2 regions of the Methylotenera sp. E1MeOHC1 genome follow, and region 2 is predicted to be linked to the other one. Evidence: predicted binding sites of a transcription regulator. Region 2 holds the regulator's gene; the other holds the start of a gene.
What was found. The regulator FliA, encoded in region 2, starts transcription of late flagellar genes. The targets are predictions, from matches to a motif close to CTAAAGTTNNCNNAAANNNTGCCGATANNA.
Positions count from the first base shown of each region.

Region 1 (3,378 bases), 200 kb from region 2:
GGGTGACCATCAGGCATTGATTAAGCAAGGTGGTATATACGCAACGTTATGGGCGCACCAAAGCGGCGGCTTTTTGGGAGAGTAGCGCACTTACATTTTCTCGGTTCATCTGTGTTAAATATGTTTATATTTTAGGAGTGAAGAGATGTCTACAACTCATGAAGCAAGGCCACCATTACCCCCATTTACACGTGAAACTGCGATGCAGAAAGTACGGTTGGCTGAAGATGGTTGGAATAGCCGAGATCCACAACGGATATCACTTGTATATACGCCGGATAGCCAGTGGCGTAATCGTGCAGAGTTTTTAACTGGGCGTGAGCAAATTGTTGCGTTCTTAACTCGCAAATGGGCGCGTGAGTTAGAGTATCGTTTAATTAAAGAATTGTGGGCGCATGATCATAACCGCATCGCGGTGCGGTTTGCTTATGAGTGGCATGATGATTCTGGGCAGTGGTACCGTTCTTATGGCAATGAGAACTGGCAGTTTGATGCCAATGGTTTAATGGAGTTACGTTATGCCAGTATTAACGACTTACCCATTAAAGAGGCTGAGCGTAAGTTTTTATGGCCGATAGGGCGCAGACCAGATGAATACGCTAGTTTAAGCGAGTTGGGTTTGTAGCGTTTAACTGCTACTAGCTAGAGTGCCTGATGCGTTGGTTTGGGATTGGGATCTGCGGTAAAGCATTTTGGGTTAAGCATTTGCGGCAACATGAAAACCACAAATGCTTATTTCATCAATGATACAGCCAAAGTAGCTTTGGCTGATAGCTGTAGCTTGGTTAAGCGCGCTCTCTTATCACTAAGCCTTGTAGTCTGCTCAGCGTTTTTGAAAAGGCTAGCACCTCCTCATTTGGGATTTGCCTAACGGTTTTTTGCGTTGCCGTGTCGATCACTTTTACAATCATGCGACCAGCTTCTTCATCCATCGAGAACTGTACAGTTTGCAAGGCAGGCGCTACCAACTCATTCAATTTATTCACAGCAGCCGTCAACATGTCTTTGTTGGCTTCAGTTGATGTTCTATTTTCAGACGTATCCACTGATTTTAAAGCAGCGCGATTCGCGTTGTTAGCTTGGGCGGTAGCTCTCGCATCTGTCGTTTGTTGCGTGCTGATTGGCATTTTAATGCCGCCGTAACCATCTATTGAAGAATTAAACATGTTAGCCCTTAAAATCGTGTCTTAAATTGTTATTGGTTAAAAATTAAGTTAAATTTTGCCGCATCTTATGACTCTTTAACGGCAGCAAATTTAGATAATTTAGGGTAAAAGTAGAAAATATTTAAAATAATTTCAATATTTATATAATTGTTAATATATTCATATGGTTATAGATAAAAATATTTTTTGTTTGGCACATGTTTTTATGTTATTTCCACGATTTCACTGTAAAAAAGCTAATTATTTTGTATGGTTTTGATATTTTTAACGCTTGTAACCAGCATTATTTTTATAAAAATATGCTCAGTAGCTAGGGTTTGTTTATCTTGTTTTATATAGACCAGTCCCGTGGCTTAGGTAGTAATTTCTTGTGTATAAGGTAGCATGCTATTTGTACACATTTGATATCACAGGAAAGCTATGAAGCTTTACGAGCAGCTTGCTAATTCTATTGCCCAATCTATCCAAGAAGGAGTACTGTGCCGTGGAGACAAGCTGCCCTCTGTACGTCAAGCCAGTGTTAGCCGTGATGTGAGCGCAGCTACTGTATTAGAGGCATATTATCTGCTGGAAGCGAGAGGCCTGATTACTGCGCGTGAGCGCTCCGGTTATTTTGTGACTGGCGGTGCGGTGAATATTCCATCCTCGCCTGCGCCGGTTATAGAGAGCCAATTAGAGTCCACAGAAGTAGATGTGAGTGAGCTGGTGTTTGAAGTACTGGAGTCGATTCGACTCAGAAGTGTAGTGCCTTTGGGCTCGGCATTTCCCAGCCCTTTGCTGTTCCCGCGGGCGAATCTAGCTAAGACCATGGCTTCCAGTGTGCAGATTATGGACCCTTGGGCTAGTGTAGATAACCTAAGCGCAGGGGATATTAACCTTAGACGTCAGATTGCCTTACGTTACATGATTGATGGTTTACATGTGACGGCGGATGAAATCGTAGTGACAAATGGTGCGTTGGAGGCATTGAACTTATGCTTAATGGCGGTTGCCCGCCCTGGAGATACCGTTCTAATTGAGTCGCCAACCTTTTATGCGGCATTACAATCCATAGAGCGTATTGGTTTGCGAGCAGTTGAGATTCCGAGTCACCCTAAAGACGGGATTGATTTGGCGGCAATGGAGCGTGCCATTTTGCAGCACCAACCAAAAGCTTGCTGGCTAATGACTAACTTTCAAAATCCATTGGGCAGTTTGCTTTCCAATGAAAAGAAGCAGGCGTTAGTGGCACTCATCACCAAGTATCAACTGCCGTTGATTGAAGATGATGTATACGGCGAGCTATATTTTGGTGATAAGCGGCCAGTGCCAGCCAAGGCTTTTGATACTGAAGGCTTGGTGATGCATTGTTCGTCATTTTCTAAATGTCTTGCGCCTGGCTATCGGGTGGGCTGGGTGGCACCGGGGCGATTTGCAAAAATGGTGGCGCGGCTTAAGCTAACTACCACTATCTCAGCGTCGGTGCCAGCGCAGGTAGCCATTGCCAAGTATCTGCAAAAAGGTGGCTATGACAAGCATTTGCGCAGTTTGCGCCATGCCTTATTAATGAATCAAATTAAGTTTGTCGAAGCCATTGAGCGCTACTTCCCTGCCGGCACTTGTTTAACGTTACCGCAGGGCGGCTACTTTTTATGGGTTAAGTTACCAGATGGTGTTAATGCACTTGAGCTACACAAGCTTGCGCTCAATAATGGCATTAGCATTGCACCTGGCCCTATATTTTCTGCGCAGCGCCACTTCAGCAGTTATGTTCGTTTGAATTACGGGCATATTTGGGATGCGCGTATTGAGGCTGCACTGGCAACGCTAGGTACGCTAGTATTGGGATTAATGTCCCAGCCATTGCCGTAAGGTTTTTATCATCTGTTATGCTTTTTTTGTAAGCATCTGTCTCTGTTCTTCATTAGCACCAAGCCTTAAGCTTTAGTCACTGTAAAAAATAACTTGGCTGTTGTATCAACGCCAATTTTTAAGGTGATTAAATGTATATCTATGATGAAATAGATCAAAACTTGGTGGAACAGCGCGTTGCCCAGTTTAGGGGGCAGACGCAGCGCTTTCTCAATGGGCAGCTCTCTGAAGATGAGTTCCGAGTGTTGCGTTTACAAAATGGATTGTACATTCAGCGGCATGCCCCAATGTTGCGCGTGGCAATTCCTTACGGGATGTTGACCTCTAATCAATTGCGTACTTTAGCTTATGTTGCGCGGCG
Region 1 covers NZ_CP196025.1:399,569-402,946, forward strand. The annotation lists gene ACSSU7_RS01820 (ABC transporter ATP-binding protein) at 1-85, shown strand, start outside; gene ACSSU7_RS01825 (nuclear transport factor 2 family protein) at 146-625, shown strand; gene ACSSU7_RS01830 (flagellar protein FlaG) at 786-1,166, opposite strand; gene ACSSU7_RS01835 (aminotransferase-like domain-containing protein) at 1,587-3,017, shown strand; gene ACSSU7_RS01840 (nitrite/sulfite reductase) at 3,149-3,378, shown strand, end outside.
Region 1: ACSSU7_RS01830 (flagellar protein FlaG) is a predicted target of FliA. The motif match lies at 1,240-1,269, and genes of this name have one in related genera.

Region 2 (3,378 bases):
AATAGAATTGGTAAGTTGTTTGTATTTGCCTATTTCTACAGAGGAAATAGAGTACATAACGACGAAAAACGCGAACAAAAGCGTGATAAAGTCAGCATAAGAAACCAGCCACCGCTCGTGGTTCTCTTGATCCTCTTCTACTCTTTTACGAATGAGTTTCGACATGATTTATATTCAAATGGCTGTTTTGTATGGATGGGCGGTTAGTGCGGTTTATCTAGGTAACTATCTAAGCGCTCTTCAACGATTCTAGGATGGTCGCCATTGGCTATAGACACCCATGCATTAAGCAGCATTTCACGTGTTTTCAACTCTGCTTGAATGTGTGTTTTTAATTTGTTGGCAATCGGTAAAAATATCAAGTTAGCAAAACCAACACCATAAATCGTGGCCACGAATGCAACAGCAATACCGCTACCTAGCTTGCTCGGGTCGGATAGGTTTTCCATCACATGAATTAGGCCTAGAACTGCACCTAAAATACCCACAGTTGGCGCATAGCCCCCGGCCGCATCCCATATTTTTGCTGCGCCACGCATTTGAACTTCATGGAAATAGATGTCAATGGCGCATATCTCGCGAATTTTTTCTGGCGGTGTGCCATCAATCATCAAGCGCATACCTTTAATGATGAAAGGATCAGTTTCCCTTTTTAAGAAAGGCTCCAGCATGAAAATGCCTTCTTTACGCGCAAAGTTGCTCCAGTTTAAAATGCGTTTCGTCAGTTCTTTTTTGTCATCAACAGGTTTTTTAAATACTAGTTTTAGCATTTTTAAACCTTGCAAAAAAGTTTTTGGTGGGGTTTGCACAAGTACCGCACCAAAAGTACCAAACATCACGATAAGGAAAGCTGCATATTGCAACAGCGATTCAACGTTTCCACCCTCAAGTTTTTGCCCTAGTATAATCCCTGCAACAGCAAGGATTAGCCCGATTACACTGCCCCAGTCCATGACTTCTCTCTTAAGTTGGCACGCAGCCTAGCAACCGCCTGGCTATGTAGTTGACATACGCGGGACTCTGAAACACTCATAACCGCACCAATTTCTTTTAAATTTAGTTCTTGTTCGTAATATAAACCCAGCAGGATTTTTTCTCGCTCAGGTAGTGAGTCAATCGCAGCAATCAGTGCATCTTTGAAGTCACCAATTAGTAAGCCTTTAATTGGATCACTATCATGATCGGTTTGAAAGCGGTCTAAAAAGTGTTCACCACTGTCGGCTTCATGAAAGTCTTCGTAATAGACCAGTTGGTGTCCGCTACAGTCACCTAGCATCTCATGGTATTCCGCTAGCGATAAGTTAAGCTTTTTGGCTACATCGTTTTCAGTGGGGGGCTGACCAAGCTGCTGTTCTAGTTGGCTAATGGCGTGTTCAACATCACGCATGTTTTTACGGATGCTACGCGGTAACCAGTCTGAGCTACGTAGCTCATCTAGCATTGCCCCGCGGATTCTTTGTGCGGCATAGGTTTCAAACTGGGCACCATGCGTGTCTTCATAGCGATTAACAGCATCGAGCAGGCCCATCATGCCCGCTTGAATTAAATCATCAAGTTCTACGCTAGGCGGTAGCTTTGCTTTTAATTGATAGGCGAGTTTTTTAACTAAGATAGCGTGCTGATCCAGCAAAACGTCTTTTTGATCTTTTTTCCCGTGCGCTGTGTACATAAATCGTCTTTAGCTTAGTTGTGCCTGCTTATTGTTAAAAATATTATCATGCTTGTAATCTAAGCGTTGTGCAATTTGTTTCAATGCGGTTGACGCTATCGCGAGCGGAAACGCATCAATGACGGAGCGCCCCAGCTTGGAAGCTCGGCTGATGTGGCTATCAGCAGGAATTGCACCAAAAAACTCTAATTCAATTTGCATAAAGCGTTTTGCCACCTGTGCGATATTACCAAATACTATTTGTGCCTGCGCATCAGTTGAGTCTTCCACAATGATACCAAAAGAACGCCTGCCAAGCTCACTGCAAACTTGTTTAATCAATGAATACGCCTCTGTAATCGATTCTGGCTTACGTGAGAGCTGGATAATGATTTCACTTTCATTGAGTTTATGTAAGGGCAGCACATTGGCTGAGTTAAGCATGGTGTCAACTAGCACCATGTCATATTGCTGAGCTAATTGGTTAAACATCAGGTTAAGCTGGCTGTTGGTATGGTTTTCACTTGCCTTTGCACCTGAGTTTTTGTGCATTAGTTTCACACTAGAGAATCCATGGCTGGTGGATTTGATTGCTTGCGCCAACGTATGCTTGTTAGAAATCACATCCAGTAGCGTAGGGGACTGGCCCAATTCATAATGATGTTCAGATGCGTGCTCTGAGGCATGCATGACTAGCACTTCATTGCCTTGGGCAACCATAGAGGCGGCAAGGTTGGTGATAAGGCGCGGTTGTGCTTGGGTAGATGACGCAGACAGCACCGACACTATTCTAGGCTTTGGCTTTGCCATAATTCGCCTTAATCCGGCAGCTTGATCGTTAGGTGTAGGACTGCTGTTGAAATTAGACATGATTAAATCTCCGCTAATTGAGAGATAGTGTTCAAGCTGCTAGCTTGCCCCATGACAAATGGCAGTTCTTCTTCTAAAAATTCAAAAGGGCGGTTAGCTGGCGATTTTGAGTTTAATGCTAAATGAATCAGCGCTACTTTATTCGCTAGGTTGATATCTTCAGGCACACGTTGTCCATCGGCTGTGTAATACAGTTTTAATTTTTCACGAATAATCACATCAAGTGTATTACCTATGGTGACGGCTTCATCAAGTTTGGTCATGATGCAACCATCCAGCCCTTTTCCTTTATAAGCACTGATAACATCGGTTAAGGTTTCACCAGTGTTGGTGGCGTTTAAACATAGTAATTTCTTAATAGGCGTATTGCTAGTTGAGAGCAGGGCGATTTGTTCGGTGACCATGCGATCACGTTGGCTTACACCAACAGTGTCAATCAAAATCGTATGCTTGTTCTTCAGTTCATTGAGCGCAAGTGCGAGGTCTGTTTCATCTTTGACGGCATAAACCATCACACCTAGAATCTTACCGTATATTCTGAGCTGCTCATGTCCGCCAACCCGGTATGCGTCGGTTGTAATCAAGCCTAGGCTTTGTGTGCCATGTTTCATTACATAGCGCGCAGCCAGCTTTGCTGTGGTTGTGGTTTTGCCAACACCAGTCGGGCCAATTAAGGCAAACACACCACCTTGGTCCAATACTTCGGTTTCGTTTTCTATGGTGCTCAGGTTTTTACTCAGGATATATTTCACCCATGCTTGGGCTTTTTTACTATCTAAATTTGATGGTAACTTTTCTGCTAAATATCTTGATAATGCTGGGCTAAAGCGGGCGCCTAATAAAGTGCTCAACACTTCAGA
Region 2 covers NZ_CP196025.1:603,570-606,947, forward strand. The annotation lists gene motD (flagellar motor protein MotD) at 1-165, opposite strand, end outside; gene ACSSU7_RS02700 (flagellar motor protein) at 204-953, opposite strand; gene ACSSU7_RS02705 (RNA polymerase sigma factor FliA) at 935-1,669, opposite strand; gene ACSSU7_RS02710 (MinD/ParA family ATP-binding protein) at 1,679-2,458, opposite strand; gene flhF (flagellar biosynthesis GTPase FlhF) at 2,521-3,378, opposite strand, start outside.